4 regions of the Streptomyces sp. NPDC002809 genome follow, and region 2 is predicted to be linked to each of the others. Evidence: riboswitches for the same ligand, from Rfam matches in the RefSeq annotation. Region 2 holds a riboswitch; each other region holds the start of a gene.
The links. Region 2 has a riboswitch for S-adenosylmethionine ahead of ABT025_RS34000 (putative leader peptide). Riboswitches for the same ligand answer to the same signal wherever they lie in the genome.
Positions count from the first base shown of each region.

Region 1: another riboswitch for S-adenosylmethionine. It lies ahead of ABT025_RS36025 (amino acid ABC transporter permease); the one in region 2 lies ahead of ABT025_RS34000 (putative leader peptide).
Region 3: another riboswitch for S-adenosylmethionine. It lies ahead of thrC (threonine synthase); the one in region 2 lies ahead of ABT025_RS34000 (putative leader peptide).
Region 4: another riboswitch for S-adenosylmethionine. It lies ahead of ABT025_RS20350 (hypothetical protein); the one in region 2 lies ahead of ABT025_RS34000 (putative leader peptide).

Region 1 is NZ_JBEOVJ010000109.1:1,385-8,903, forward strand. Features, by position in the region: gene ABT025_RS36000 (esterase-like activity of phytase family protein) at 1-140, shown strand, start outside; gene ABT025_RS36005 (N-acetylmuramoyl-L-alanine amidase) at 651-1,241, shown strand; gene ABT025_RS36010 (GNAT family N-acetyltransferase) at 1,219-2,004, opposite strand; gene ABT025_RS36015 (transporter substrate-binding domain-containing protein) at 2,092-3,117, opposite strand; gene ABT025_RS36020 (amino acid ABC transporter ATP-binding protein) at 3,301-4,086, opposite strand; gene ABT025_RS36025 (amino acid ABC transporter permease) at 4,083-5,087, opposite strand; SAM riboswitch class IV at 5,414-5,521, opposite strand; SAM riboswitch class IV at 5,646-5,790, shown strand; gene ABT025_RS36030 (glutathione S-transferase family protein) at 6,078-6,866, shown strand; gene ABT025_RS36035 (helix-turn-helix domain-containing protein) at 6,877-7,467, opposite strand.
Region 2 is NZ_JBEOVJ010000093.1:2,071-9,589, reverse strand. Features, by position in the region: gene ABT025_RS34015 (sugar ABC transporter substrate-binding protein) at 1-860, shown strand, start outside; gene ABT025_RS34010 (ATP-binding cassette domain-containing protein) at 960-1,739, shown strand; gene ABT025_RS34005 (sugar ABC transporter permease) at 1,883-3,103, shown strand; SAM riboswitch class IV at 3,665-3,777, shown strand; gene ABT025_RS34000 (putative leader peptide) at 3,817-3,933, shown strand; gene ABT025_RS33995 (LLM class flavin-dependent oxidoreductase) at 4,007-5,236, shown strand; gene ABT025_RS33990 (NtaA/DmoA family FMN-dependent monooxygenase) at 5,255-6,658, shown strand; gene ABT025_RS33985 (LLM class flavin-dependent oxidoreductase) at 6,655-7,519, shown strand, end outside.
Region 3 is NZ_JBEOVJ010000023.1:40,364-47,882, forward strand. Features, by position in the region: gene groL (chaperonin GroEL) at 1-1,512, opposite strand, end outside; gene ABT025_RS16400 (cold-shock protein) at 1,883-2,089, opposite strand; gene ABT025_RS16405 (MoaD/ThiS family protein) at 2,522-2,800, opposite strand; gene thrC (threonine synthase) at 2,876-4,168, opposite strand; SAM riboswitch class I at 4,184-4,310, opposite strand; gene ABT025_RS16415 (glucosyl-3-phosphoglycerate synthase) at 4,464-5,411, shown strand; gene ABT025_RS16420 (alpha,alpha-trehalose-phosphate synthase (UDP-forming)) at 5,465-6,856, shown strand; gene ABT025_RS16425 (DUF4913 domain-containing protein) at 6,867-7,376, opposite strand; gene ABT025_RS16430 (trypsin-like peptidase domain-containing protein) at 7,439-7,519, opposite strand, start outside.
Region 4 is NZ_JBEOVJ010000032.1:32,422-39,940, reverse strand. Features, by position in the region: gene ABT025_RS20360 (cytochrome P450 family protein) at 1-670, opposite strand, end outside; gene ABT025_RS20355 (cytochrome P450) at 667-1,962, opposite strand; gene ABT025_RS20350 (hypothetical protein) at 2,121-2,546, opposite strand; SAM riboswitch class IV at 2,593-2,702, opposite strand; gene ABT025_RS20345 (phosphocholine-specific phospholipase C) at 2,845-4,911, opposite strand; gene ABT025_RS20340 (hypothetical protein) at 5,274-5,579, shown strand; gene ABT025_RS20335 (GmrSD restriction endonuclease domain-containing protein) at 5,644-7,519, shown strand, end outside.

The DNA.
Region 1 (7,519 bases), on a different contig from region 2:
ACACGCTCGCCCTGATCAACGACAACGACTTCGGGATGACCGACGGGACGGGCGCCTTCGACTCGGACGGCCGGCTGGTCGACTCCGGCATCGAGACGTCCGTGACGCTGCTGAAGCTGCCTCGCCCGCTGACCCGCTGACGGGGCGAAGTCGCCGGGCCGTCGGACCTCTCCGTCCGGCGGCCCGGATACATCAACCGCAACACCGTCAACTCACCCTGTCCCGAACAGATTTCGGGCTCCTGCCGTCTTCCGCCACTCGCGCGACGCCCGTACGGTGGTGCGCGCACGCCGCTCGGCCGCACATCGGACATCGCATTCCGGTCATCGGACAAGAGGGAGTCACGGGATGTCGGGGGAATCGGGTACCGGACTCCTGCGCAATGCCGCAGGGCTGCGCCAGTTCCTGTCCCGGAGCATCACGCCGTCGGCGCTGTCGGCGGCCGTCGCCGCGTCCGGACCCGCGGGGGCCGCGTCCGTGGGCCGACCGCTGTCGGTTCCCGTCGCGCCGGCGGGCCGCCTGTTCGCTGCCTCGTGCGTGGCGGCGGGGCAGGATCCACCTGCCCGAAGGCCCGCCGGACCGGGCGCCTGAACCGGGCAACTGACCTGCCACCCGCACCTGTTGCTCTCCCCCCACACTCAGGAGTACACATGGACCGCAGAACGATCCTTCAGGGCGCCGCGGCGACGGCCGCGGCGGTGCTGCTTCCCGCCTCCGTCCGCGCCACCGCGGCGACGGCCGGCGAGACGGACTACCCGTCGGCCCACTGGGTACCGGCCTCGACATCCAACTACACCGTCTCGACACGGCCTTCGTCGTATCCTGTGCAGTACGTGATCATCCATGTCACCCAGGAGACGTTCTCGGACGCGGTGGCGATCTTCCAGAATCCGGCGAAACAGGTGTCCGCGCACTATGTGGTGCGCTCGGCCGACGGGTACATCGACCAGTGTGTGCGTGAGAAGAACATCGCCTGGCACGCGGGGAACTGGGACTACAACACCCGCAGCATCGGCATCGAGCACGAGGGCTACGTGGACCAGCCCTCCTACTTCACCGACGCCATGTACGAGAAGTCGGCACTCCTGACCGCCTCGGTGTGCGACCGCTACGGCATCCCCAAGGACCGCGCGCACATCCTCGGCCACGTGCAGGTGCCGGGTACGGACCACACGGACCCGGGTCCCCACTGGGACTGGGTCCGCTACATCCGTATGGTCAACCTCCTGGGCGCGGGCTGAGCCGCGCGTGGACCGGCGGGATCCGCGGATCCCGGGCGTCGTCCGGCCCCGCCCCGGGGGCTCGGACGAGCACGAACCGGCTGCGGCGGCGCAGGGTGAAACCGATCGACTCGTAGAGCCGGATCGCGTCGGTGTTGCTGGCGGCCGCGTGCAGGAAGGGGACGTCGCCCCGCTCCCGGATCCCCGCAGCGACGGCGCGGACGAGCCGGGTGGCCAGGCCCCGGCCGCGATGGTCGGGGTGGGTGCAGACGGCGCTGATCTCCGTCCAGCCAGGCGGACGCAGCCGTTCGCCGGCCAGGGCGATCAGGCGTCCGCGGTCGCGGATGCCGAGATAGGTGCCCAGTTCGACGGTACGGGGCAGAAAGGGGCCCGGTCTGGCGAGGGCGATCAGTCCGAGGATCTCGGGTACGTCGGCGGGGCCCAGCCGCACCGCTTCGGGCGCCGGTTCGGCGTGCAGTGCGGTGTCGATCAGCTGGACTCCGTCACCGCTCTGCTCGGTCTCCCACCCGTCGGGCACGGACTGGACGCCGGTGACCGGGGTGACGGTCCCGGGCCCGACCAGTGCGGCCAGGTCGTCCCAGGCGCGGGGGTCGGTGGGATCGTCGAGGGCGGTGAACGGGGAGACGTCCGTGGGGTAGCGGGCGGCCCGGCCGACCCGCTCGGCGAACCGGATGTGCGGGCCGGTCAGTGCGGCCCAGGCCGCGTTGTCCAGGACGTGTGGCGGGTGGGGGCTCGGGGACGGGGCGTGATTGCTGGTGAGCATGGCGGTACTGGGTCTCCGTGTCGGGAACGCGCCGGGCGGGGCGGGGGCCCGGCCGCGGCACGGCGGGGCCCCCGGACGGGCGGTGGGTCAGGAGTTGTCGAGCGGCAGCCCGGGCGGGTTGACCCGTGAGCTGTCGACGGCCTCGTTGGAGAGGTTCCAGGCGGCGAGCCACCGGGCGTACTGGCCGCTCTTGATCAGATGGTTGATCGCGGCTGCGATCGGCTCGGCAAGCCCGCTGTCCTTCTTCGCGGTGGCCGCGATCAGGCCCTGGAGCGTCGCACCCGCGCCGGAGAACTTGCCCGCGTTACGCGTCGCGTTCGGCGTGTTCGCCGTCTGGGTGATGTGGTAGGCGATGCCGGGGTTGGGGCCGAAGGAGATGTCGATCTTCCCGCCGGCCAGTGCCAGCGCGGTGGCGTTGCTGTCCCGGTAGTACTTGACGTCGAGCGTCTTGCCGTCCTTCGCCAGTTTCTCCTTCCACTCCAGAAGGATCTTCTCCTGGTTGGTGCCCGCGCTGACGGCGACGGTCCTGCCGGCCAGGTTCCGGTAGTCGCCGTCGAAGTTCCAGGTGCTCTTCTTCCCCACCTCGAAAGCGAGGTTGTCCTGCCGGTAGGAGGCGAACTCGTACTTCTTCTTGCGCTCCTCGGTGTCGGTGACGTTGGACAGGGCCACATCGACCTTGCCGCTGTCGATCCCGACGAACATGTTCTCCCAGGTCGAGTTCTTGATCTCCGCCCTGAGCCCGAGGACCGCCGCGACCAGTCGGCCGAGGTCGGGTTCGGCGCCGGTGAGCGTCTTCTGGTCGTCACCCACGTAGGCCAGGGGCGGGAACCCCGCCGGCAACGCACCCACGCCGATCACCAGCGTGCCTCGCTCGGCGATCTCCGCGGGCAGTCCGGCACTGATCGACTCGACCTCGGACACTTTGAGCGCGGTCTCCTTCCCGGCACCGTTGGACAGGGCGCCGACGGTGACCGTTCCGGCTGCGGCTGTGCCGCTCCTGGAGGCGGCGTCGCTGTCGCCGCCGCACGCGGCGAGACCTAGGGCGAGGGAGGCGACGGCCGCGGAGGCGGTGACGCCGCGGAGGAGGCTGCTGCGGAGACTGAGGGTGTGCATGACTGTCCTTGTCGGGTGGCGGGTGGGCGGCGGTGGTACCGAAGGAATGCCGAGTGGGTGCGGTGGTACCGAAGGAGTGCCGGGTGGGCGGTGGCGGGGAGCGAATGCCGGGCGGCGCCGGTGGGACGGAGGGAGTGCCGGGTGGGCCGCGGCCGGACCGCCTCGCTCCACGACGTGCGGGGGTCAGAGCACCTTGCTGAGGAAGTCCCTGGTCCTGTCATGTTGCGGGTCGTCCAACACCTGCGCGGGAGAGCCCTGTTCGACGATCCGGCCGCCGTCCATGAAGACGACCCGGTCGGCGACCTCACGGGCGAAGCCGATCTCGTGGGTGACGATGACGAGGGTCGTGCCGCTGCTCGCCAGGTCCTTGATGACCGCCAGCACTTCGCCGACCAGTTCGGGGTCGAGCGCGGACGTCGGCTCGTCGAAGAGAATGACGCCGGGCCGCAGGGCGAGGGCACGGGCGATGGCCACACGCTGCTGCTGGCCGCCGGACAACTGCCGGGGGTACGCCCCGGCCCGGTCTGCGAGACCCACCCGGGCCAGCAGGTCGCGGGCCTGCTCCCGGGCCGCGCCCTTGGCGAGCCTGCCGGTCGCCACCGGGGCGGCCGCCACGTTGTCCAGCACGGTCAGATGCGGGAACAGGTTGAAGTTCTGGAAGACGAAACCGATCCGGCTGCGCTGGGCCAGAATGACCCGCTCGCTGAGTTCCTTGAGCCGTTCGCCCTGCCGGCGTACACCGATCATCTCGCCGTTCAGGCTGACATGGCCGATCTCCGGCTTCTCCAAGTGGTTGATCACCCTGAGGAGGGTGGACTTGCCCGAGCCCGACGGCCCGAGGATGACCGTGACCTCACCGGGCCGCACGGTCAGCTCCACCCCGTCCAGGACCCGTTGGCTGCCGTACCACTTGTACACGTCGTGCACCTCGACGGCGGCCGGGCGTATCTCCTGCGTGTCGGTGGTCATGTCGCCGTCTCCCTCCGGACCCGGGCCCTCAGTTCGCCGAGGCCGGTCCGTACCTTCCGCAGCGGGGTCGGCGGCAGGGTGCGCAGCGCGCCCCGCGAGTAGTGCCGCTCGACGTAGAACTGGATGACGGACACGGCGCTGGTGAGGATCAGGTACCAGACGGTGGCGACCAGCAGCAGGGGCACGATGTCGCCGGGGTAGGTGCTGCCCATGCTCTGTACGGAGCCGAACAGGTCGAGCAGGGAGACGTAGAAGACCAGCGAGGTGCCCTTGATCAGACCGATCAACTGGTTGACGTAGTTCGGGGTGATCGAGCGCAGCGCCTGCGGGAAGACGATCTTCGCGAACTGGTATCGCCTCGGAAGGCCGAGTGCGGCGGCCGCCTCGTGCTGCCCCTGGTCCACGGAGAGGATGCCTCCGCGCACCACCTCGGAGGCGTAGGCCGCCTCGTTGAGGCTCAGTCCGACGACCGCGACGGCCATGTCGGTGGCGAGGCGCGACTCGTCGAAGGTGAAGAAGGCCGGACCGAACGGCACCCCGATGCTCAACGTGCGGTAGAGGGCACTGAAGTTGTAGAGGAACAGCAGGACCACGATCAGCGGCACCGAACGGAACAGCCACGTGTAGAGCCAGCTCGCCGTGCGCAGCACCGGGTTCGGGGAGAGCCTCGCAAGGGCCAGCAGGACACCGCCGAGCAGGCCCAGCGCGGCGCTGTACACCGCCGCTTCGAGGGTGACGAGCAGTCCGTCGAGGATCGCCGGCCGCAGGAACCAGTACTGGAAACGGCCCCATTGGTAGAACGGGTTGGTCACCAGACCGTGAGCGATCTGGGCGCCGAGCACGAGCACGACGATCGTGGCGATCCATCGGCCGGGACGCCTGAGCGGGAGGACCCGCTGCGCCGCCAGGGGCCTGGGCGCGGCGTTCGGGCCGGGACGGGGGTTCGCGTCGGTGGGCGGCGCTGGTCCCGGGGACACAGCGACGCCGGAGAGTTCACTCATGGAGGGCTCCAGCGGATGCGGACACCCCGGACCGCGGGAGGCTGCGGCACCGCGCCCGTCGGGGACGGGCCGTCGGGACGCGGCACACAGCGCGGCTCAGGGGCCGGGTGGGGAGAGGGCACACCGCGGCAGCGGTGGATGTCAGGGAATAGGAGAGCCGTCAGCCTTGACAGAGAGGGCGTGAAACGGCCGTACACAGCGCGCTGTTGACACGCAGCAGGTCGACGGAGCGGTCCGCGCACAGCAGGACGCAGCCGCGGGGCCGCCGAGCGGCCATCCCGTCAGCTGCGTTCATCTCGCTCACCGTCACCATTCCGCCCCGCGGGGCCTCACGCTTACCGAACGTCATCCGGTCCGGTCCTCACCTGGGGCACCCCACCGCGTGCGAGGGTTGCCGGCCGGCAAGCCAGGGCTCTTCGCCGGCACTCGTGACCGTTCTGCTCTGCGCCGGAGGTTAGGGCCGCATCGAAAAGGATGTCAACGCCGGTGACCACCAGGCGAGACGGCACGTCCCGCCTTCTTGACGGCGCCACCGGACGCACCGAAACTGGCGTGGACGGTCACGATTGTCAGCGCTGCCCGTGCGGGAGTTCCCGCTCGTGCGGTCATCGGCCCCGGCCCGCTGACAGGCAACCCTTCCACCGCGATGGGGTGCCCCGGGTGACGACCGGGTCCTGTTGGAGCAACAGGACAAGCGCGGTCTCGCGTCTCGCGAGCCCCGATGGCCAGGACCGGTGGGAATTGCCCAGGAACGGCTTGACGAGGCGCCTGCACATCGATCTGTTGCGCGTCTCCAGCGCTTACTAGTCCGCGTCGGACCTGCCCCCGCCCGATCGGCCGGACTCCTCGTTCCGGTGCGCTCGTGCCGGGCCGGGGCAGGTCCTTCGGTCCGGACCGGTACGCAAGCACAGTCGCTCCGCATCCGGCCGCCGGTGCCAGCATGGCGGCGGTGGCTTCGTCGTTCCCCCAGGGATCCCCATAGGGAGAGTCATGCCCGAGACAGCATCGCGCGGTTCCAGCACGGACAACTCGCCGCAGCGCGGCCCCGTTTCCTCCGCCTCCGCTGCACGCGCCGCAGGCCTTCGCCCGTCGTCGGGTGTACCGTCCCCCCGCTTCGACAGCAGGATCGGCGTCGGTCTCGCCGGCGGCTTCTATCCGGCGCCGCATCGCTACGAGCTCTTCCTGTCGGCGAGCTGTCCGCGCTCGCTGCGCATCTCCATCACTCTCGGCCTTCTCGGCCTGCGGGACTCGGTCGCCACCACGCTCCTCACCCACCCGGCCGCGACCCCCGAGGCCTTCGCCTCGCTGCGCAGTGCGTACGAGGCGACGGTGCACCACTACGACGGACCGCTGACGGCTCCCGCCCTGTGCGACCGCTGGAGCGGCCGCATCGTCAGCAACCACACGCCCGACATCCTCCGCGACCTGGCCGGTCTGCTCTCCGGGCACAACGAGGCCTGCCCCTCCGCGCTGCACCCGCCGGAGCTCGCCGCGGACATCGAAGCCCTGCGTGAGCTGCTGGACCAGAAGGTCACCCCGTCCGCATCGCCCTCGGAGCGTTCGGCGGCGCTCGACCTGATGGAGCGCCGTCTCTCCTTGCACCCCTATGTGCTGGGTGCGGAGCTGACGGCCGCCGACGTGGACCTGTGGGTGGCACTCGTCCAGCCCGGCCCGGTCAACTCCTTGTCCGCTCACCCCCGGCTCCAGGACTTCGTGCGCCGGCTCGGCGACCACCCCGCCTTCCCGTGCGCGAACGACGTGGCGGCCGACGCGGCGTGAGCCCCTGCGCTCAGCCGTCGTCGCTCACGGCACTCCGGCCCGCTCCCCCGGCGGGCTCCCCCGGCGGGGGATAACGGACGAAGAGGATGCCCTCCACATCCCCGTCGGGCGCGCCGTAGACATGGAGTGCGTCGGCCCGCCAGTGCGCGAAGGCGCCGGGGCCGGCCGTACGGGTGTCGTCCGGCGGGCCGACGACGGCGGTGCCGGACAGCACCATCAGGCTCTCCCGCGTACCCGGGACGTGCCCTTCCGACTCCTGTACGGCGCCCGCCGTGATGCTGATGCGGAACACGTCGGTGACCGCGGCCCCGTCCTCGTACCGCTCCAGAAGAACGGCGGTTACGGCACTTCCCGAGACGCCGGGAAGTGCCGGGCCGGAGCCGTCCCCCGGTCGCAGGTCGCTCAGTACGGCGCTGAGCGGAAGGCCGAGCGCGGTGGTGAGTGCGTACAAGGTCTCCAGAGTGGGGTTGCGTGTGCCGCTCTCCAGCTCCGAGAGCGTGCCCTTGCCGACGCGGGAGCGCCGGGACAACTCCGACAGCGACAGGTCCCGTTCGCGCCGCAGCGCTCGCAGCCGACGTCCCACGTCCTCGTTCAGCCCCATAGGCCGTGCACCCGCTCCACTGTCCTGGTTGACGGGCGTCGGCCCGCCTCTC
Region 2 (7,519 bases):
ACAACGCCGCCGAAAGCGCCACCACCCAGCAGCAGCAGGTGAACACCGCCCTCGCCAAGGGCGACCAGGTGCTCATCCTGGACGCCGTCGACGCCAAGTCGATCCAGTCCTCCGTACAGAAGGCACGGGACGCGGGCGTGAAGGTCGTGGCCTACGACCGGCTCGCACAGGGCCCCGTCGACGCCTACGTCTCGTACGACAACCGCAAGGTCGGCGAGTTGCAGGGCAAGGCGCTGCTCGACGCGCTGGGCGACAAGGCCGACAGCGGTGAGATCGTCATGCACAACGGTTCGCCGACCGACCCGAACGCCGCCGAGTTCAAGGCCGGCGCCCACTCCGTCCTCGACGGCAAGGTGAAGATCGGCAAGGAGTACGACACTCCGAACTGGGACCCGAACAACGCCAACCAGCAGATGGCCGGCGCCATCAGCGCACTCGGCAAGGACAAGATCGTCGGCGTGTACTCGGCGAACGACGGTCTGGCCGCCGGCATCGCCACCGCGCTCAAGGCGGCAGGCATCAACGTGCCCCTGACCGGCCAGGACGCCCAGCTCGACGCGATCCAGCGGATCCTCGCGGGTACGCAGACCATCACCGTCGAGAAGCCGTACAAGCCGGAGGCGGACACCGCGGCAGCGATGGCGGTCGCCCTCGCCCAGGGCAAGGACATCCCCGAGTCCCTCACGCCGACCACCGTCACCAGTGGCAGTGGTGAGAAGGTCCCGGCCAAGCTGCTGACACCTGTCGTGGTCGACAAGGACAACATCAAGGACACCGTCGTCAAGGACGGCCTGTACTCCGTCGAGGAGATCTGCACCCCGAACTACTCCGACGCCTGTGAGAAGACCGGTCTCCAGTAGCTCTGTGTCCAGGACTCCGGACGAACGCCACCGCGCGTTCGTCCGGCGGGGGACGAGACCGTCGGCCCGCACGGACGGGCAGCGGAGGAGGCGGTTCCTTTGCCGCAAGAACCAGTGCTCACTCTGCGGGGGATCTCCAAACGCTTCGGCGCCGTCCAGGCGTTGTCGCACTTCGACCTCGAGGTCCGTCCCGGCGAGGTGGTCGCGCTCGTCGGCGACAACGGCGCCGGCAAGTCGACCGCGGTCAAGGCCATCGCGGGAGTCAACCCGCCCGACGAGGGCGTCATCGAATGGCAGGGCCGCAAGGTCGGAATCGGCCGCCCGCACGACGCCCAGAACCTCGGCATCGCGACCGTCTACCAGGACCTGGCCCTGTGCGACAACCTCGACGTGGTCGGCAATCTCTTCCTCGGCCGCGAACTGCGCCGCTTCGGCGTGCTCGACGAGGTCCGCATGGACCAGCGCTCACGCGAACTGCTCGACACGCTGTCCATCCGCATCCCGAGCGTCCGCATCCCCGTCGCCTCGCTCTCCGGCGGACAGCGTCAGACGGTGGCGATAGCCCGGTCGCTGATCGGCGATCCGAAGGTCGTCATCCTGGACGAGCCGACCGCGGCCCTGGGCGTGGAGCAGACGGCCGAGGTCCTGGACCTGGTCGAACGGCTCCGCGACCGCGGCCTCGGGACCATCCTGGTCAGCCACAACATGGTGGACGTGATGGCGGTCGCGGACCGGATCGCCGTGATGCGCCTCGGCCGCAACAACGGCTTCTTCGACCGGCGCTCCACCACCACCGAGGAGATCATCTCCGCCATCACCGGGGCCTCCGACAGTGCGGTCACCCGGCGCCAGGCCCGTAAGCGGGAGGAGGAGCGATGACCCGGGATCCCGCACACGACGACTCCCAGCAACCCGCACACGACGACTCCCAGCAACCCGCCCGCGACGACTCCCAGCAACCCGCCCGCGACGACTCCCAGCAACCCGCCCGCGACGACTTTCAGCAACCCGCGCACGACGCCATGCCCGCTGTCGACACCCGTCTGCTCGTCCGCGAGGAGGGTATCCGGGGGTACGCAGGGGAGTTCTGGCGCAAGATGCGCAGCGGGGAGCTGGGTTCCCTTCCCGTCGTCATCGCCGTGATCATCATCTGGACGGTGTTCGGCAGCCTGAACAGCACGTTCCTCTCGGCCCAGAACCTCTCCGACCTCAGTCAGCAGATCGTCGGCACCGGCATGATCGCCGTCGGCATCGTCTTCGTGCTGCTCCTCGGCGAGATCGACCTGTCCGTCGGGTCCGTCAGCGGTCTGTGTGCCGCGATCTTCGCCGTACTCAATGTCCTGAACGGCATGAACGAGTGGCTGGCGCTCCTCGTCGCGGTTCTGGGCGGAGCCGCCGCCGGTCTCATCCAGGGCTTCTTCTTCGCGAAGGTCGGCGTGCCCGCGTTCGTCGTCACTCTGGCGGGCAACCTCGCCTGGAACGGGCTGATGCTCCAGGTGCTCGGTTCGAGCGGCACGGTCAACATCCCCGCCGACAGCATCGTCGCCGAGATCTACTCGACGATCTACCACAGCCCGGCCGCCGCCTACGTGGCCGCGGCCGTCGGGGTCGGACTCTTCCTGGCCGCCTCCCTCCTGGACGCCGCACGCCGCAGAGCGGCCCGGGTGCCGTCCCGGCCGGTCGCCGAGATCGTGCTGCGCACGATCGTCATCGCGGCGATCGCCTTCGTCACCGCGTACATCCTCAACCGGTACCAGGGCCTCCCGCTGGCTCTCCTGATCTTCCTGATCGTGCTGGTGGTACTGGACTTCGTGCTCCGCCGCACCACGTACGGCCGGAAGGTCTTCGCCGTCGGCGGCAACTCGGAGGGTGCACGACGGGCCGGCATCAGTGTGCCGTTCGTCCGGATGTCGGTCTTCTCGATCGCCGGCACGATGGCGGCGGTCGGAGGTCTGTTCCTCGCCGGGCAGATCCAGTCCGCGAGCCAGACCTCGGGCGGCGGCAACCTCCTGATGAACGTCATCGCCGCAGCCGTCATCGGCGGCACGAGCCTGTTCGGCGGACGCGGTTCGGTCTGGTCGGCCCTGCTCGGCGCCCTGGTGATCGGGTCCATCCAGTCCGGGATGAACATCATGGGCGTGAGCAACGCGATCCAGTTCATGATCACGGGATCCGTCCTGCTGGCGGCAGTGGTCGTCGACTCCGTCTCCCGCAGGAGCCAGAAGGCCGCAGGACGCGCTTGATCAGCAGCACCAGGCCCCGCACGAGGGGCAGGTCCTGCCGGCTGACCGCGGTCGCGACCGTCCGACCGATTCCGTCACGCGGGATCACCGTCCCGACGACGACGGAGCCCATGAAGGGCTGTCGGGTGACACATCAACTCACCTGACTCCGCCGATGGTTGCCGGGAATGCCCGATGCGTACGCACCACCCCGTGAACCACGGGGCCGGGTATGCGGGGCCTGGCATCCGCCGAACACCGGATGAGGCGGCCGCGTCCCAGGTCGCGCAGGGTGGCGACGGGCTGCGCCGGGCGACGGAGGCCGCGGACGTGCACGGTACGGCTTTCCGGGCAAGCGCGCAGAAGTTCACGCAGCGGCAATGAACCGGTCTACGCCCGCTCCATGAGGGCGTCGTGCCCGGTTTTCGCAGGTGACCGCCTGTTGCAGGGCGCCTGTTGGAGGGAACAGACGGAGCGGCCGCGCTGTTCCGGGGCATGGTGGTGCGAGCGTGACCGATGTGAGCATGGCCATGATCTGCAGGGCATTGCGTGGCGCTGCCTGCGCGCGTAGCGTTCCGGGCAGGTCACGAGTGTCAGCGTCAAGCCCTGGCTTGCTGACCGGCAACCCTCCTGCGCGGCGGGGTGCTCCAGGTGACGACCAGGCGGGGCCCGTCCGGGTTCCGCAAGCGCGAGGCCCCCGGGCCCGCCCGGCCGGAAGAGCGGAGGCGACGGTCATGCCACCGGTGTCCTGCCCGCTCGTCAGGGTGCTCGCCCCGCGCCGCCGCGTCCACCTCTATTCACGGCCGCACATCGACCTCCAGCGCGTGGCCGGCGCGCTCTGTTGTTCCTGACCCGTTCCCGCGACGCCGAACCTCCCGACGAGGCCCGGCGATCACCCACGGTCGATCAGGAAGGCACCCTTTCGTGTCCGCATCGTCATTGCCGCACCCCGCCCTGCCCGCCTCGCCCCTCCACCTCGCCGTCGCGCTCAACGGTGCGGGCTGGCACCCCGCCGCATGGCGCGAGCCGGAGGCCCGCCCCGGGGAACTGCTCACCGCCGCGTACTGGACCGACACCGTCCAGGAGGCCGAACGCGGCCTGATCGACTTCGTGACGATCGAGGACGCGCTCGGGCTCCAGTCCTCGCGGTTCACGGAGCCCGACGGCCGCACCGACCAGGAGCGCGGGCGCCTCGACGCGGTGCTCATCGCCGCCCGTGTGGCCCCGTTGACCCGGCACATCGGCCTGGTCCCCACCGTGATCGCCACACACACGGAGCCGTTCCACATCTCCAAGGCGATCGCCACCCTCGACTACGTGAGCACCGGCCGCGCCGGTCTGCGCGTCCAGGTGTCGGCCCGGAGCCACGAAGCCGCCCACTTCGGCCGCCGTACGTTCCCGCGATTCCGTGTCGAGGACCTGGACACCCCGCCCGTCCGCGCGCTGGTCGCCGAACTCTTCGAGGAGGCCGGCGACCACGTCGAGGCGGTACGCCGCCTGTGGGACAGCTGGGAGGACGGCGCGGAGATCCGGGACGACGCCACAGGCCGGTTCATCGACCGGGACAAGCTGCACTACACCGACTTCGAGGGCCGGAACTTCAGCGTCAGGGGCCCCTCGATCACACCCCGGCCCCCGCAGGGGCAGCCGATTGTCAGCGCCCTGGCGCACCGGAGCGTTCCCTTCCGACTGGTGGCCCGTTCCACGGACATCGGGTACGTCACCCCGCACGACACCGGTCAGGCCCGCACCATCATCGAAGAGATCCGCGCCGAACAGGCGGTGGCGGGACGGGCGGCGGAACCCCTGCACATCTTCGGGGACCTCGTGGTCTTCCTCGACGACGACCCGGCAGCCGCGGCGGCCCGCCGCGACCGTCTCGACGGCCTCGCCGGACACCCGTACAGCAGTGACGCGAAGGTGTTCACCGGCACGCCCGCCCAACTGGCGGACCTGCTCCTGGACTGGCAGCAGGCCGGGCTCTCCGGCTTCCGGCTGCGGCCCGCCGTGATCGGCCACGACCTCCCGGCGATCACCCGCGGACTCGTTCCAGAACTGCAGCGCCGCGGTGCCTTCCGGAGCGTGTACGAGGCCGACACCCTGCGCGGGCTGCTCGGACTCGCCCGCCCCGCCAACCGCTACGCCACCGTCTGAGCCGGAAGGACCACCGACATGAGCACCAGCAACGGCGCCGGCACCAGCACCGGCAAGCCGCTCAAGCAGATTCACCTCGCCGCCCACTTCCCGGGCGTCAACAACACCACCGTGTGGAGCGACCCCGAGGCCGGCAGTCACGTCGAGTTCAGCTCGTTCGCGCACTTCGCCCGCACCGCCGAACGCGCCAAGTTCGACTTCCTCTTCCTCGCCGAGGGGCTCAGGCTTCGCGAACAGGGCGGAAAAATATACGACTTGGATGTCGTGGGACGCCCCGACACCTTCACCGTGCTGTCCGCACTGGCCGCTGTCACCGAACGCCTCGGTCTCACCGGCACGATCAACTCCACGTTCAACGAGCCCTATGAGGTGGCCCGCCAGTTCGCCAGCCTCGATCACCTCTCGGACGGGCGCGCGGCGTGGAACGTCGTCACCTCCTGGGACGCCTTCACCGGCGAGAACTTCCGACGCGGCGGATTCCTCCCGCAGGAGAAGCGGTACTCCCGTGCCAAGGAGTTCCTCGCCACGGCCAACGAACTGTTCGACTCATGGCGCGGTGACGAGATCGTCGCCGATCAGCGGACCGGCACGTTCCTCCGCGACGCCCGGGCCGGAGCCTTCGTGCACAAAGGGCAGCACTTCGACATCGAGGGACAGTTCAACGTGCCGCGCAGCCCGCAGGGCCGCCCGGTGATCTTCCAGGCCGGCGACTCCGACGAAGGACGCGAGTTCGCGGCGGAGGGCGCCGACGCGATCTTCAGCCGCTACAGCACCCTCAAGGAGGGCCAGGCGTTCTACGCGGACGTCAAGGGCCGCCTCGCCCGCCACGGCCGCACCCATGACCAGTTGCTGATCCTGCCCGCCGCGACCTTCGTCCTCGGTGACACGGACGCCGAGGCACAGGAACTGGCCCGCGACGTACGCCGGCAGCAGGTCAGCGGCGCCACCGCGATCAAGCACCTCGAGTTCGTCTGGAACCGGGACCTCTCCTCGTACGACCCCGAAGGGCCGCTCCCCGACATCGATCCGGACCTCGGCGAGCACACCATCGCCCGCGGCCGCGCCCAGGTACGCATGTACCGCGACCCGCTGGCCGTCGCACAGGAGTGGCGGGAGCTCGCGGCCGCGAAGAACTGGTCGATCCGCGACCTGGTCATCGAGACCGGGAACCGCCAGGCCTTCGTCGGCTCGGCGGCCACCGTCGCCGGGACCATCAACGACTTCGTCCAGGCCGACGCCGCCGACGGATTCATCCTCGTCCCGCACATCACCCCCGGCGGTCTGGACGTCTTCGCCGACACCGTGGTCCCGCTCCTCCAGGAGCGTGGTGTGTTCCGTACGGAGTACGAGGGCACGACCCTGCGCGACCACCTCGGCCTGGACCGCCCCGACGCGGCAGCGGCCGAACGGGCGGCGTCATGAAGTTCCTGGCCATCACCCTCATCATCCACGCCCCGGACCCGGTGACCGGCGTCCTCAAGCCGACCACCGAACGCTTCCGTGAGGTGATCGACAACGCGCTGCTGGCCGAGGAGCTCGGCTTCGACGGCTTCGGCGTCGGCGAACGGCACGAGCGGCCCTTCATCTCCTCCTCGCCGCCCGTCGTGCTCAGCCATATCGCCGCGCACACCTCCCGCATCCGCCTCTTCACCGCCGTCACCACCCTCAGCCTGCTCGACCCGGTGCGCGCGTACGAGGACTACGCCACGCTCGACCATCTGTCCGGGGGACGCCTCGACCTCATCATCGGCAAGGGAAACGGGACGGCACAGCGCGAGCTGTTCCGCGTCGCGCCCGTGGAGCAGTGGGACCGCAACGCCGAGAGCTACGAGCTGTTCCGACGGCTCTGGCGTCGGGACAAGGTGACAGCCACACCACGCTTCCGCCCGGAGCTGACCGAGGCCGAGGTGTGGCCCAGACCGTTCCAGCGACCCGTCCGGGTGTGGCACGGCAGCGCCACGAGCCGGAAGTCGGTCGACCTTGCCGCACGCTACGGCGACCCGCTCTTCTCGGCGAACGTCACCCACGCGATCGAACCGTACGCCGAACTCATCCGCAACTACCGGGAGCGCTGGGAGCACTACGGCCACGACCCGGCACAGGCGGTGGTCGGCGCGGGGACGGCCGGGTTTCACACGGCCCGGACCTCGCAGGAGGCCGTCGCCGCCTACCGGCCGGTGTTCGAGGGCAATCTCGCGTTCCAGAAGAAGCTGGGCGTCGATCCGGTGTTCCCCACCCTGGAGGACTTCGTCGAGCGCAGCTCGGCACTGATCGGCAGCCCTC
Region 3 (7,519 bases), on a different contig from region 2:
GGCGTTCTGCAGGGCGGAGCGCGTGACCTTCGCCGGGTCGAGAATGCCCTCGGCGATCATGTCGACGTACTCGCCGGTCGCGGCGTTGAGGCCGTGACCGATCGGCAGGTTGCGCACCTTCTCGACGACGACGCCACCCTCGAGACCACCGTTGACGGCGATCTGCTTGAGCGGAGCCTCCAGCGCCAGCTTGACGGCGTTGGCGCCGGTCGCCTCGTCACCCGTGAGCTCGAGCTTCTCGAAGACGGCCGAGGCCTGGAGCAGAGCCACGCCACCACCGGCGACGATGCCCTCCTCGACGGCGGCCTTGGCGTTGCGCACCGCGTCCTCGATGCGGTGCTTGCGCTCCTTGAGCTCGACCTCGGTCGCGGCACCGGCCTTGATGACGGCCACGCCGCCGGCCAGCTTCGCGAGGCGCTCCTGGAGCTTCTCGCGGTCGTAGTCCGAGTCGGAGTTCTCGATCTCGGCACGGATCTGGTTGACGCGGCCCTGAACCTGGTCGCTGTCACCGGCGCCGTCGACGATCGTCGTCTCGTCCTTGGTGATGACGACCTTGCGGGCGCGGCCGAGCAGGTCGAGACCGGCGTTCTCCAGCTTGAGGCCGACCTCCTCGGAGATGACGGTGCCACCGGTGAGGATGGCGATGTCGCCGAGCATGGCCTTGCGGCGGTCACCGAAGCCCGGGGCCTTGACGGCGACGGACTTGAAGGTGCCACGGATCTTGTTGACGACCAGGGTCGACAGGGCCTCGCCCTCGACGTCCTCGGCGATGATCAGCAGCGGCTTGCCGGACTGCATGACCTTCTCCAGCAGCGGAAGGAGGTCCTTCACGTTGCTGATCTTCGAGTTCACGATCAGGATGTACGGGTCGTCCAGGGACGACTCCATGCGCTCCATGTCCGTGGCGAAGTACGCCGAGATGTAGCCCTTGTCGAAGCGCATACCCTCGGTGAGCTCGAGCTCCAGACCGAAGGTCTGGGACTCCTCGACGGTGATGACGCCTTCCTTGCCGACCTTGTCCATGGCCTCGGCGATGAGCTCGCCGATCTGGGTGTCAGCGGCGGAGATGGAGGCGGTCGAAGCGATCTGCTCCTTGGTCTCCACGTCCTTGGCCTGCTCCAGGAGGGCGGCGGAGACGGCCTCGACGGCCTTCTCGATGCCCCGCTTGAGCGCCATCGGGTTGGCACCTGCGGCCACGTTGCGAAGGCCTTCGCGGACGAGCGCCTGAGCGAGAACGGTGGCGGTGGTCGTACCGTCGCCGGCGACGTCGTCCGTCTTCTTGGCGACCTCCTTGACCAGCTCCGCACCGATCTTCTCGTACGGGTCCTCCAGCTCGATCTCCTTGGCGATGGAAACACCATCGTTGGTGATCGTGGGGGCGCCCCACTTCTTCTCAAGGACGACGTTGCGGCCCTTGGGGCCGAGGGTGACCTTGACGGCGTCGGCGAGCTGGTTCATGCCGCGCTCAAGACCGCGCCGGGCCTCCTCGTCGAAGGCGATGATCTTGGCCATATGAAGTGGTCCTCCCGGACAGGGGTGGATTTCTCCGGACCGAGAGGCGCCCGCGACGGACGGCCTGCCTGTCTGCCGGTTCCTTGCCCCGACAGACCTGCGGGCCTCACCGGCCCGGTCCAAGTTTCTGTCACTCTCACCCAGAGAGTGCTAAGCCAATAATTAGCACTCGACCCCCGAGAGTGCAAGCGTCCCCCTCCGGAGTGTGGACAGTCGCAAAGGGGCCCGCGGGAGCCTCCCGGGACGGCGCGGAAGCGCCCCGGGGTGCCGCGGAAGCGCCCCGGGACGCACGGAGGGCCCGTACCCCAGGGGTACGGGCCCTCCGTGCGTGAGTAGTGTCGTTGGCCGACTGCGTGGTGACAGGCCGGGCTCAGCCGACGGCGAGCTTGACCATGTCCGCCTGCGGCCCCTTCTGGCCCTGCGAGATCTCGAATTCAACTCGCTGACCCTCTTCGAGGGTGCGGTACCCGTCCATCTGGATCGCGCTGTAGTGGACGAAAACATCCGCACCACCGTCGACCGCGATGAAGCCGTACCCCTTCTCCGCGTTGAACCACTTGACGGTGCCCTGAGCCATGCCTAACTCCCCTATTACTGGCCCTTGCACGGGACCGCACTTCGCGGGCCCGGGTCAGAACTCACCCTCCGACAGGAGAGGGTGTGTGCGCCGGAACGCGTCGACCGCGGCCGAATGTATCTGCCCAACTGCCCTCTGCAACAGGTCAATCGGACGAGAATTCTGCGCAGCACCGATCGCCCGAATGTGGGGGATTCATGAGATTCCAGGGCAAGTCAGGCCAGGCAAAGGCGACTTATGGCGCAAGGGGCTCAGGTACTTTGGCTGCATCTTGTCGTGGCCAGGCGCATTCTCATATGCGGGCGGCACGGGCAGCGGAGGGGACTTCCCTCACTCTACCGCGCTCAACCATGCAGAATTGCCCCCTCCGCTTCTCTCGCAGAGGGGGCAATTCCGGTGACGCGGTGAAGTCGGGCCGCGAGGCCCGGGGGCTCAGCAGCCGCCGGCGACGGCCGGGATGATCGAGATACCGGCACCGTCCGGGGTGACCGCGTCCAGGCCGCCCTCGAAGCGCACGTCGTCGTCGTTGACGTACACGTTCACGAAGCGGCGCAGCTTGCCCTGGTCGTCCAGGACGCGGGCGGCGATGCCCGGGTGGTCCTTCTCCAGGGACTCGATGACCTGGGAGAGGGTCGCGCCCTCGGCCGGGACCTCGGCCTGGCCGCCCGTGTAGGTGCGGAGGATGGTGGGGATACGGACCTTGACGCTCATGGTGGGTGCCCTTCCTGAGTCTCGAGTGGTCGGAAGCCGGTGCCCGGCCCGCCGGGGGGCCTGGGCGCCGGGTTCTCAGCTGGTGGCGAGCCCGGCGGCGCGGAAGGCTTCCAGACTCGGGCGGATCGTGGCGCTCGCCTGCGAGGTGGCGGCCACCGCGTCCAACGTCTTGAGGCCGTCACCGGTGTTCAGGATGACAGTGGTGAGCGCCGGGTCCAGCAGACCGGCCTCGATCAGCTTCTGCGTCACACCGACCGTCACCCCGCCGGCCGTCTCGGCGAAGATGCCCTCGGTGCGGGCCAGCAGCTTGATCGCGTCGACGACCTGCTCGTCGTTGACGTCCTCGACGGCGCCACCGGTGCGGCGGGCGATGTCCAGGACGTACGGGCCGTCGGCCGGGTTGCCGATCGCCAGGGACTTGGCGATCGTGTTCGGCTTCTGCGGCCGCACCACGTCGTGACCGGCCTTGAAGGCGGCGGAGACCGGGGAGCAGCCCTCGGCCTGGGCACCGAAGATCTTGTACGGCTTGTCCTCGACCAGGCCGAGCCTGATCAGCTCCTGGAGGCCCTTGTCGATCTTCGTGAGCTGTGAGCCGGACGCGATCGGGATGACGATCTGGTCGGGCAGCTGCCAGCCGAGCTGCTCGCAGATCTCGTAGGCGAGGGTCTTGGATCCCTCGCCGTAGTACGGGCGCAGGTTGACGTTGACGAAGCCCCAGCCCTCGCCGAGCGGGTCGCCGATGAGCTCGGAGCAGAAGCGGTTGACGTCGTCGTAGTTGCCCTCGATGCCGACCAGTTCACCGCCGTACACCGCGGCCATGACGACCTTGCCCTGCTCCAGGTCGTGCGGGATGAACACGCACGAGCGCAGACCGGCGCGGGCGGCGGCGGCGCCCACGGCGCCGGCGAGGTTGCCGGTGGAGGAGCAGGAGAGGGTGGTGAACCCGAAGGCGCGGGCGGCCTCGACGGCGATCGCGACGACGCGGTCCTTGAAGGAGTGCGTCGGGTTGCCGGAGTCGTCCTTGACGTACAGACCGCCGGTGACGCCCAGCTCACGGGCGAGGTTGTCGGCCTTGACCAGCTTGGTGAAGCCGGGGTTGATGTTGGGCTTGTCCGCGACATCGGCGGGGACCGGCAGCAGCGGCGCGTAGCGCCAGATGTTGTTCGGTCCGGCCTCGATGCGCTTCTTCAGCTCGTCCGGGGAGCCGCTCGGCAGGTCGTACGCCACTTCGAGCGGCCCGAAACAGGACGCGCAGGCGAAAAGGGGGCCGAGTGCGAATCGCTCTCCGCATTCGCGGCAGGAAAGCGCCGCGGCGGGACCGAGGTCCACGGAGGATTCAGTGTTTGCTTCAACAGTCTCAACAGCCACGATGGCGAGGTCCTTTCCTCATCTTCCTCGCGACGCATTTCGTCACGAGACGGAATTGGCACCTTCCCCACCTGACCTCGCGGTCGGCGGGAGGGTTGCCGGGACTTCAACGGGCCGTTCCCTCAGTCCCTCTGGATGAGCGCTGTGGCACTGGACCATGGATCCAGGCGTTTATCGGCGGACGGACCCCGGCATGCGACGGCCATCTGCGTTGTTCAAGACTGTAACCGAAGCACCGGACTGTTGAGATAGTCGTCCGAACCGCGAGATGGATCACATACAGGGAGTATCGACCGTGCTGGAAGAGGTCGAACGCTGGCTGACCAGGCGTTCCTGGTCAGCCGCCGACCGTCCGCTGGACCGTCTGCTGGAGGCCGGAAGCGGCGCGAACGGACCGAGCGTGAGCGTGGTGCTGCCCGCGCTGAACGAGGCGGAGACGGTCGGGGACATCGTCACGACGATCCGGCGCGAGCTCATGGAGAAGGTCCAGCTGGTCGACGAACTCGTGGTGATCGACTCCGGCTCGACGGACGCCACCACCGAGGTCGCCCGCCGGGCGGGTGCCCGGGTCGTCCACCGGGACGCGATCCTGCCCCGCATACCGGCCGTCCCCGGCAAGGGCGAGGTGCTGTGGCGGTCACTCCTGGTGACCGGCGGGGACATCGTCTGCTTCATCGACGCGGACCTGAAGGACTTCTCCGCGGACTTCGTCTCCGGCATCGTCGGCCCGCTGCTGACCGACCCCTCGGTCCAGTTCGTCAAGGCGATGTACGACCGCCCGTTCGGCGACACCACGGGCCAGGGCGGCCGCGTCACCGAAATGGTGGCACGCCCGCTGCTCAATCTGCACTGGCCGCAGCTGGCCGGCTTCGTCCAGCCGCTCGGCGGCGAGTACGCCGTGCGCCGCTCGCTGCTGGAGCGGCTGCCGTTCCCGGTCGGTTACGGAGTGGAGCTGGGCCTGCTCGTCGACGCCCTGCACACGGTCGGTCTGGACGCGCTCGCCCAGGTCGACGTGGGCGTCAGGAAGCACCGCCACCAGGACGGCCAGGCGCTCGGCCGGATGGCCGCAGCCATCTACCGCACCGCCCAACTCCGCCTCTCCCGGGGGCATCTGGTCCGCCCGTCGCTGACCCAGTTCGAGCGCGGCGAGCACGGCTTCGTCCCGCGCACCTATCCGGTGGACACCGAGGAGCGGCCGCCGATGCGCGAGATCGAGGAGTACGTTTCACGCCGTGCGGCGTGACGTGGCCTGACTTCGTACGTTTGGGCGGTTCGTGATCGGGCTAGATTCCGCCCATGGTCTCCGAGCACGCCCCTCAGCCCGCTGCCCAGGTACTCGTCGCGTCCAATCGCGGCCCGGTCTCGTACGCGCTGCGCGAGGACGGCACCCTCGACTCCCGGCGCGGCGGGGGCGGACTCGTCTCCGGCCTGAGCGCCGTGGACGACAAGATGTGGGTCTGCGCCGCCCTCGGGGACGGGGACCGGGAGGCGGTGCGGCGCGGGGTCGGCGAACCCGGCGTCCGGATGCTCGACATCGACGCGGACGTCCACGCCGACGCGTACAACGGCATCGCGAACTCGGTGCTCTGGTTCGTCCACCACCTGCTCTACCAGACCCCCGTCGAACCCGTCTTCGACGCGGAGTTCCGCCGTCAGTGGGCCTCCTTCGAGACGTACAACCGGGCCTTCGCCGAGGCGCTCGCCGAGGAGGCGGGCGAGGGCGCGGCGGTCCTCGTGCAGGACTACCACCTGGCGCTGGTGCCCGGCATGCTCCGCGAGCTCCGCCCCGACCTGCGGATCGGCCACTTCTCGCACACCCCGTGGGCGCCCGTCGACTACTTCCGGCTGCTGCCCGACGACATCGCGGAACAGCTCCTGCACGGCATCCTCGGCGCCGACCGGGCGGCCTTCCTGACCCGCCGCTGGGCGGACGCGTTCATCGGCTGCTGCACGGAGATCCTCGGCGGCACCGGCCGCACCCGGATCGGGGTGCACGGCCTCGGCGCCGACGCGGAGTTCCTGCGCCGCCGCGCGCACGAGGCGGACGTGGACGAGCGGATGGCGGCGCTGCGGGAGCAGGTGGGCCCCGGCCGGAAGACGATCGTGCGGGTGGACCGTACGGAGCTGTCCAAGAACATCGTCCGCGGGATGCTCGCCTATCGCGCCCTGCTCGACGAGCGGCCCGAGTGGCGCGGGCGCGTCGTCCACATCGCGTTCGCCTACCCCTCGCGGCAGGACCTCGGGGTCTACCGGGAGTACACCGCCGAGGTGCAGCGCGTCGCCGACGCGATCAACGAGGCGCACGGGACGGCGGACTGGACCCCGGTCGTCCTGCACGTCAAGGACGACTTCGCCCGCTCGCTGGCCGCGTACCGGCTGGCGGACGTCGCGCTCGTCAACCCGATCCGGGACGGGATGAACCTGGTCGCCAAGGAGGTCCCGGTCGTCTCCGACCACGGCTGCGCGCTGGTGCTGTCACGGGAGGCGGGGGCGTACGAGGAGCTGGGCGCCGACTCGATCACGGTGAATCCGTACGACGTGTCCGCCACCGCCGACGCGCTGCACGAGGCGCTGACGATGGCGGACGACGAGCGGACGGCCCGCACGAAGCGGCTGGCCGCGGCGGCCACCGCGCTGCCGCCGCAGCAGTGGTTCCTGGAACAGCTGGAGGCGCTGCGGCAGGAGTAGGGCGGGCCGGTCAGTTCGCCGGGTCCTCCGCCCCGGCGGCCTTGCGCGCCTCCTCCGCCTCCGCCGCATCGACCGAGAACGCCGGGTCGTCCCACATCTCCGGCGGTGACGGATTGCCCGGCAACGGGCCGATGTCCACGCTGTGGCCGTCGGGTCCCGCGCAGAGGACGAACGGCCCGGTGCGCGGATCCATCAGCACGGCCAGATGGGGATCGGCGTGGTGCAGCCACCAGTTGGACATACCGAGAGACGAATCGACCCGCAGGAACTCGAAGGCCCGCCACAGCGAGGCGATCCTCACAATCGCTTCGGGATGCATCCACCAGTCCGGACACCAGGCCAGGTGGACGCCGTCCACGCGCCGCCACACCACCTGGGCGAGATACTCCTCGTAGAAGAGGTCCACCGACCGGAAGACCAGTTCGGTGCTGTCGTCGGTCTCCATCGGCGGCGGTGCCCCCGCGGCCGAGGCAGGACCTCCGTCGGCGGGAACATCCGTCTCCCCATCCTGTTCCGGCATCGTTCTCTCCTCCCGAAACGCACAAACCGCTTCTGTCACGTAGGTCGTACAGCGGCCGCCGGTCAGCCCTTCGGCACCCCGTAGCGACGGCGCACATCGCTCGCCTCGGCCCTGCGTCCGCAGCCGTCCAGCAGCTGGGCCCA
Region 4 (7,519 bases), on a different contig from region 2:
TCAGGTCGTCGGTCGGCCGCGCGGTCTTCTCCCGTACGAGCCCGGCGTAGAAGACGTCCAGGTCGGCGAGGAGGGCCAGGCGCTCGTCCTGCGGGGTGAGCATCGAGAAGAAGGCCTTGTACCGGCGGGTCAGCATGGCGTTCGCGGCGGGGTCGACCCCCATCAGCATGCCGACGACGCGCATGGGCAGCGGCTGCGCGAACACGGACTTGAGGTCGACGACGGCTCCGCCCCTGCCACCCTCGGCGAGCGCGTCCAGCAGCTCCTCGGTGAACTTCTCGATGTCGGGGCGTATCGCCTCCAGCCGGCGGGGCGTGAGCGCCTGGGAGGTCTTGGTCCGCAGCCGGCGGTGCTCGTCGCCGTCGACGGTGAACATGGACCGGCCGGCGTCGATCATCCCGATGAGCGGCCACGCGTGCGTCACCTCGCCGCTCTGCCACAGCCCCCAGGCGTCGAGGTCCTTCACCAGCCGCGGATCGAGCAGGAGCTGCCGGGCGTCCGCGTGCCGGGTGATGGTCCAGGCCGGAACACCGAGCAGCTCGATCCGGGCCAGTGGCCCGGCGTCGCGCAGCCGCGCCGTCTCACCGTCCAGGTCCTGGACCATCGGGTCGATGACGACGGTCCCGCCGTCCTGGGCTGCTGCCTGGGCGGCGGCGTGAGAGCAGTTCACGAGAAGTCTCCTGTCGTACGAACGGGGGTGAACCGAACAGGGAGCGCGGTGGAGCCTCGAAGGAACGCGGAAGGCCGTCGCACGAGTTCGTCGGCGGGGACACCGAGCTGGAGATCGGGCAGCCTGTCGAGCAGGACCTCGATGCCGGTACGGGCGATGATCTCGGCGATCTCCTGGGCGGGGAACGGGCATCGGTACTCGCCGTGGCTGAAGGCGAGATGTGCGCCGTTGCCGCCCTGTGCGGATGCTCCGGTGTCCGACATGCTCTGGCGGATCAGGGGGTCGGTGTTGGCGGCACCGAGCCCCAGCAGCAGCATGTCCCCGGCCTTGACCCGCTGTCCGCCGAGCTGCGTGTCCCGTACGGCCCAGCGTCCGGCGAGTATCTGGGTGGGCGTGTCCTCCCAGAGCACCTCGTTCATGGCCTCTCCGATGCTGCGCCGGCCGCGGGCCATGGAGTCGGCGAACTCGTCCTCGGTGAGCATCAGCCGAAGGGAGTTGCTGATCCAGTCGGCGGTGGTGAGGTGCCCGGCGGCCGTGATGGCCATCAGGTCGAGCATGTACTCCTCGTCGGTGAAGGCCTCGGGGAAGGCGAGCATGCGCGAGGTCACGTCGTCCCCGGGTGCGGCCCGCTTCGTGGCCACCAGCCGGGCCATGTGTTCCCCGAACCGCAGATGGGCGCTCTGCGCGTCCGGGCCGCCGTCGGCAAGATCCTTCAACACCCGGGCGATGTCGGCGCCTTCGGCGTCGGGGAACCCGATCAGCCGGGCGAGGACGAGGACGGGGAGCGGATCACAGAAGTCGGCGACGAGGTCGGCCGTACCGCGGCTGCACACGTCGTCGATGAGCCGGTCGGCCAACTGCTCGCAGTGGCTGCGGATCTGATGCGTATCGGCGCCTTCGAGGGCCGGACCGACCATACGGGCGTGCCGTCGGTGCTCCTCCCCCGCGCTGAAGTAGATGGACGGCAGGGGGCGCCCCACCATCGGCAACAGGGGCCAGTCGTCGGGGATGTGGGGCCACTGGTTCCACAGACCGACATCACGGGGGAACAGCTCGCCGTCGCTGGTGACTTGATGGAGTTCGCGGTACCCGATGACCAGCCAGGCGGGGAACCCGCCGGGCAGTTCCACGGGGACGACGGGCCCGTGATCACGCCTCATGGCGCGGTAGACGGTCTGGGGTTCGGTCTGGAACCCGGACCCGCCGAGCGGCACGGCCACGGTATGAGCCGGACAGCCGGGAGGCGGTGGAGGAGTGGACGGCGCGGGTTCGGCGGAAGAGGGGCGCGTCATGAGTCCTGACTCCTGTGGCGACAGCTGCAAGCGTCATGATCATGCGATCAACGCACGTTCACTATAAGGATTTTATGTGACGCCGGAACGGTCAACGGCGATCAATCCCGCACCTTGAACAGAGCAACAGGGCGACATCTCAACACAATTGACAAGCATCACGATGTACCGCCCCGGGCGGAGCCGTCCTCGCACAGATCCCCGCCCTGGAGAGCGACGTTGACCAGCCCGGCACCCCTCGCATCCCCAAGTCCGCTGCCTCCGTCGCCTTCACCCTCCTCGAGCCTCAGCGCGTGCCAGCGCTCCAGCCAGTACACACGCCCGCGGTGACCGGCGAGCGTTTCCCGCAGCGCGCCGGGAGCGTGCGTCCAGACCACGGGGAGATCACCCGAGTAGGCGAAGGCGGGGCGCAGTTCGACCCATCCGTCGTCGCGGACGTCACCGGAGGTGAGCAGGATCTCGACGGACCGCCCCGGCTCCTGCAGGCACTTCTTGGCATGGATCCAGTGCACGCGGTGACCCGCGGCATAGCGGGTGCAGTCGTCGCTCCGCACGGAGTCGTTCCGGGTGAGATGACGCAGCATGGTGAGGTTCGCCTTCCGGGGTGAGGACCCCGAGTGCCTGCACCGCGGTCCGCTGTTCCCCGTACCCTGCGCACGGGGCAGGTCGTCACCCGGAGCACCCGCAGCGGAGCGGGGTGCCGTCCAGCAAGCCGGGGCTGTGCACTGGAACTCATGACCCGTCCACGACTCCAACCCACGCACACGGCAGGCCCCGACGGGTGGTCAGGAGTGCGCAGCGCCGGAGCGGCGGGTGGTCCGGAGCGCGTGGCGCCCGGCCACGGGCCCCACCCACCCCCGGACACCCGCCGGCCGGGGCCACTCACCCGGTGACGAGGCCCGGGTCGCTCGAACCGGCCCGGCCCGTCTCGACGTGCCCGGCGAAGCGCCGCAGGAAGGTGGCGTCCACGTCGGAGACGACGGTGACGTCGTACCAACTCCCGCTTCCCCGCAGGTCAAGCACGTGCTTCACGGTCGCGCCGGCGCGGACCGCGAAGGCCTGCACCCCTCCCCCGTACCCGACGGCACTGCGCGCGCTCAGGCGTACGGTCGCGGAACCGCCATTGACGAAGGTCAGCTCAAGCCCACCTGTGGCGGCGTCATGACGAGCTGTCACCTCCGGCCCCGCTGTCTTCCCGTCCGCCCGGAAGGTGCGCAGGAATCCGTTGGGGCCATGAACGGTGAGGTCGGTCACTCCCTTGGAGTAGGCGGTGTTCCAGCTGTCCGAGAGGGACTTTCCGGCCTCGGTGGTGTAGGTCCAGGGCCCGTCGGTGCGATTCGCGGAAGTCACGAGGAACTGCGCCCCTGCGGCGGCGCCGCCACTGAAGGTGAGCCGGTACTTGCCGGTGGCCGTATCGGCGGCGCCGTCCACGAAGGGCGCGTAACGCAACGGCCGAGTGGGGCGCGCCCCCTTCTCCTGCTTGGGCACACTGCCGGTGGCGGGCGGCGCGGGGACGTAGTCGGGGTGCCGGAGACGGTCCGGAGGCTCGTAGGCATCCGTCGACGGCAGCGAGACGTCCGAGGTGTCCGTACGGCGGAAGTCGAAGGCCGAGGTGAGATCGCCGCAGACGGCCCGCCGCCAGGGCGAGATGTTGGGCTCGCGCACACCGAAGCGCTGCTCGATGAACCGGATCACGGAGGTGTGGTCGAAGACCTCGGAACACGCGAACCCACCGGTGCTCCACGGGGAGACCACCAGCATGGGCACCCGCTGGCCGAGCCCGTACGGCCCGGCTGCGTACCGGATGTCCCCGGGGAAGTAGTCGGCGGAGGTGTCCACGGTGGACAGGCCCTGCGAGGCCCCCGACGGCACGAAGGGCGGAACGACGTGATCGAAGAAGCCGTCGTTCTCGTCGTAGGTGATGAAGAGGGCCGTCCGGCCCCAGACCTCGGGGTCGGCGGTCAGCGCGTCAAGGACCTGCGAGATGTACCAGGCACCGTAATTCGCGGGCCAGTTGGGGTGCTCGCTGTACGCCTCCGGGGCGACGATCCAGGACACCTTCGGCAGCGTCCCGGCCCGGACATCGGCCTTCAGGTCATCGAGCAGCCCTCCACCGTTCTTGATGTCGGTCCCTGTGCGCGCCTTGTCGTACAGCGGATCTCCGGGCTGGGCTTCGCGGTAACTATTGAAGTACAGAAGCGAGTTGTCGCCGTACGTGCCCCGATAGGCATCGTTGATCCACCCCCAGGACCCGGCCGCGTCGAGCCCGTCACCGATGTCCTGGTAGACCTTCCACGACACCCCGGCCTGCTCCAGCCGCTCGGGATAGGTGGTCCAGCCGTACCCCGCCTCGTCGTTGCCGAGCACAGGGCCCCCGCCGGACCCGTCGTTCCCCGTGTGTCCGCTCCACAGGTAGTAGCGGTTCGGGTCGGTCGACCCGATGAACGAGCAGTGGTACGCGTCGCAGACGGTGAACGCGTCGGCGAGGGCGTAGTGGAACGGTATGTCCTCACGGGTGAGGTGAGCCATCGTCGTCGCGGTCTTGGCGGGCACCCACTGGTCGTACGCACCCTTGTTGAACGCCCGGTGCCCGCCCGCCCAGTCGTGGTTCAGGTCCCGGAGGAACTGCATCCCGAGCTCGTCGGCGGGCGGCCGGAACGGCAGCACCTCCCTGCCGAGGAGGTCCTTCTGATGCCAGACCGGCTTTCCGCTGGGCAGCGTGACGGGCCGCGGGTCACCGAAGCCGCGGACGCCGTTCATGGTGCCGAAGTAGTGGTCGAAGGAACGGTTCTCCTGCATCAGCACGACGATGTGCTCGACGTCCCGGAGGGAGCCTGTACGGCCCCGCGCGGGAAGGGATGCGGCGCGGGCGATGCTGCTCGACAACGCGGTGTAGGCGGCCGTTCCTCCGGCGAGTTGCAGGAGGCGGCGACGGTTGAGTTCTGCCATGAGTGGGGGCCTCTGCAGGGTGAGGGGATGTGGGGGCGGAAGCGACTGGAGTGTTCCAGAATCGACGTGCCCTGCGGAAGACCCGTGCAGTGTGCACGGGGTGGCGGTAGGCCGAACACTCGGCGACGGAGCGGGTCGGAGCCTGCGCCGTGCCCGTCGTCCGCGCCATCCCACCCGGCCACAGCACTGACCACGGCCCTGCACGTCCTGCCGGAGGCAGGGCCAGGCGCTGGCGAGGCAGCGGAAACCGCCCTGGAACCGGCCATCCTGCTGGAGCTGCTGGCAACCGATTTCTCGGCCGCCTCCGGGTACGCGCAGCTGATGCGAGCGGACCGGAGCAGCGCCGACGGACCCGGGCCGCGTTGGACGAGGTGCGCAACCTGCCGGACGAGGCTGAACAGAACACCATCCAGCACCAGTTCGGCCGGGCGTCAGTGGATGTGCGGCGCGGCCCGGACGGTGCTCTGGACGGGCTGTCCGTCCGGACGGACTTCGAATCGCACTCCGCGGACCACTACCGACTGCTGGCGGAGATCACGCGCGGCCCCACGCCCGGGATCGGCGAAGGCCGCACCGTACAGGACACCTCAAGGGCCCTTCCCTTCCTCCCCCGCACCGCAACCGTCATCGCCATCGGCATCGGCATCGGCATCGGCCAACACTGGTAATTTTGCGGCTGATCACGTGTTGGTCCCGGCGGGTTCCGCCGGGTCGAGAGGGCGGGCTGCATACGTGCAAATCTCACAGGTCCTGGACAAGGTCGACGCAGGCGATATCGCCCTCCCAGAATTTCAGCGCGGATATGTGTGGACCCGCGACCAGGTGCGCGGATTCTTCCAGTCGCTGTATCGCGGCTACCCCATCGGCGGCTTCCTCACCTGGAGCACCAAGGCGGAAAGTGCCGACACGCGAGGCGAATCGTCGGGGAAGGACGGCACCATTCAGTTGCTGCTGGACGGGCAGCAAAGGGTCACCACTCTGTACGGCGTGACGCGTGGCCGGCCGCCGCGCTTCTTCGAGGGCAATCCCTCCACGTTGACCGGCCTGCACTTCAATCTGCAGGACGAGACGTTCGAGTTCTACGCCCCGACGAAGATGAAGGGCAACCCGGTCTGGGTGGACGTCACCGCCCTGTGCCAGGGCGGGCTGGGCAGTCAGTTGCTGGCGGTCACCCAACTCGCCGAGGGAGACACGGCACTCCAGTCGACGTACATCGAGCGCCTCAATCGCATCACGCAGATCAAGGAACGCATCGTTCACATCGACGAGGTCACCGGTGAGGACAAGACCATCGACGTGGTCGTCGAGATCTTCAACCGCGTGAACTCCGGTGGCACCAAACTCTCCAAGGGAGACCTGGCGCTGGCCGCCATCTGCGCGGCGTGGCCCGAAGCGCGACCGACCATGAACCAGGCTCTGGGCGACTGGTCGGCGGCCGGGTACGACTTCAAGCTCGACTGGCTGCTGCGCAACACCAACGCCGTGCTCACCGGCGAGGCTCAGTTCTCCAAGCTCGACAAGGTGAGCGTGCCGGAGTTCCGCACCGGCCTGACGGAGACCATCGACTCGGTCTCGTACCTGCTCAACGCGCTCGGTGGCAGGCTCGGCCTGGACCACGGACGGGTGCTGAACGGCAGGACCGCCGCGTTCCCCGTCATGAGCCGCCTGCTTCACCGGCACGGCGGACGGTTCCCGGACGCCATGACCCGCGACCGCCTCTTCCACTGGTACGTGCACAGCTTCCTCTGGGGCCGCCACACGGGATCGACCGAAACCGCGTTGAACCAGGACCTCCAGGCACTCGACGACGGTGGCATCGACCAGTTGATCGACGTGCTGCGCCGCAGCCGCGGTGGCCGTCTCGATGTGCACGCGGACGATTTCATCGGGTCCAGCATGGGCTCACGCTTCTATCCGCTGCTCTACCTGCTGACGCGGGTGTACGGAGCACAGGACTTCGTGAGCGGTGTGCCGTTGAAGGACGGCATGCTCGGCCGGCTCAGCTCCCTCCAGGTGCACCACATCTTCCCGAAGGCCCGCCTGTACAAGTACGGATACAGCCGGGCCGAGGTGAACGCCGTGGCCAACTTCTGCTTCCTCACCCAGGACAGCAACCTGCACATCGGCGCCAAGGACCCGGCCGGGTATCTGCAGGAGGTCGAGGACCGGATGCCGGGCACGCTGGCCACCCAATGGGTTCCGATGGACCGTGACCTCTGGCGGATCGAGAGGTACCCGGACTTCCTCGCCGCCCGCCGCGAGCTCCTGGCCGCCGCCGCCAACGGCTTCCTCCAGGCCCTCCACGACGGCCCCTCCCCCGTGGAACTGCAGACGTCTACGACGCTCGCCACGCCCCCGGCGCCGGCGACCGTCGCCGACCCCCGCGACGAGGACGAGGTTCCGGGCCTCGCCGAACTGCTCACCGAGCTGGCGGAGGCCGACCTCGCATCCCCGGAACTGGACTGCGAGGTCAACGACCTGCGCACGGGTGAAGCGATCATCGTCGCCGCCGCCTACTGGCCCCAGGGGCTCCAGGAGGAGGTGGGGGTTCCGGTCGTCCTCGCCCCGGAGACCAGCCCCGACGAGCTGGCAGTGCTTGAGGCGGGCA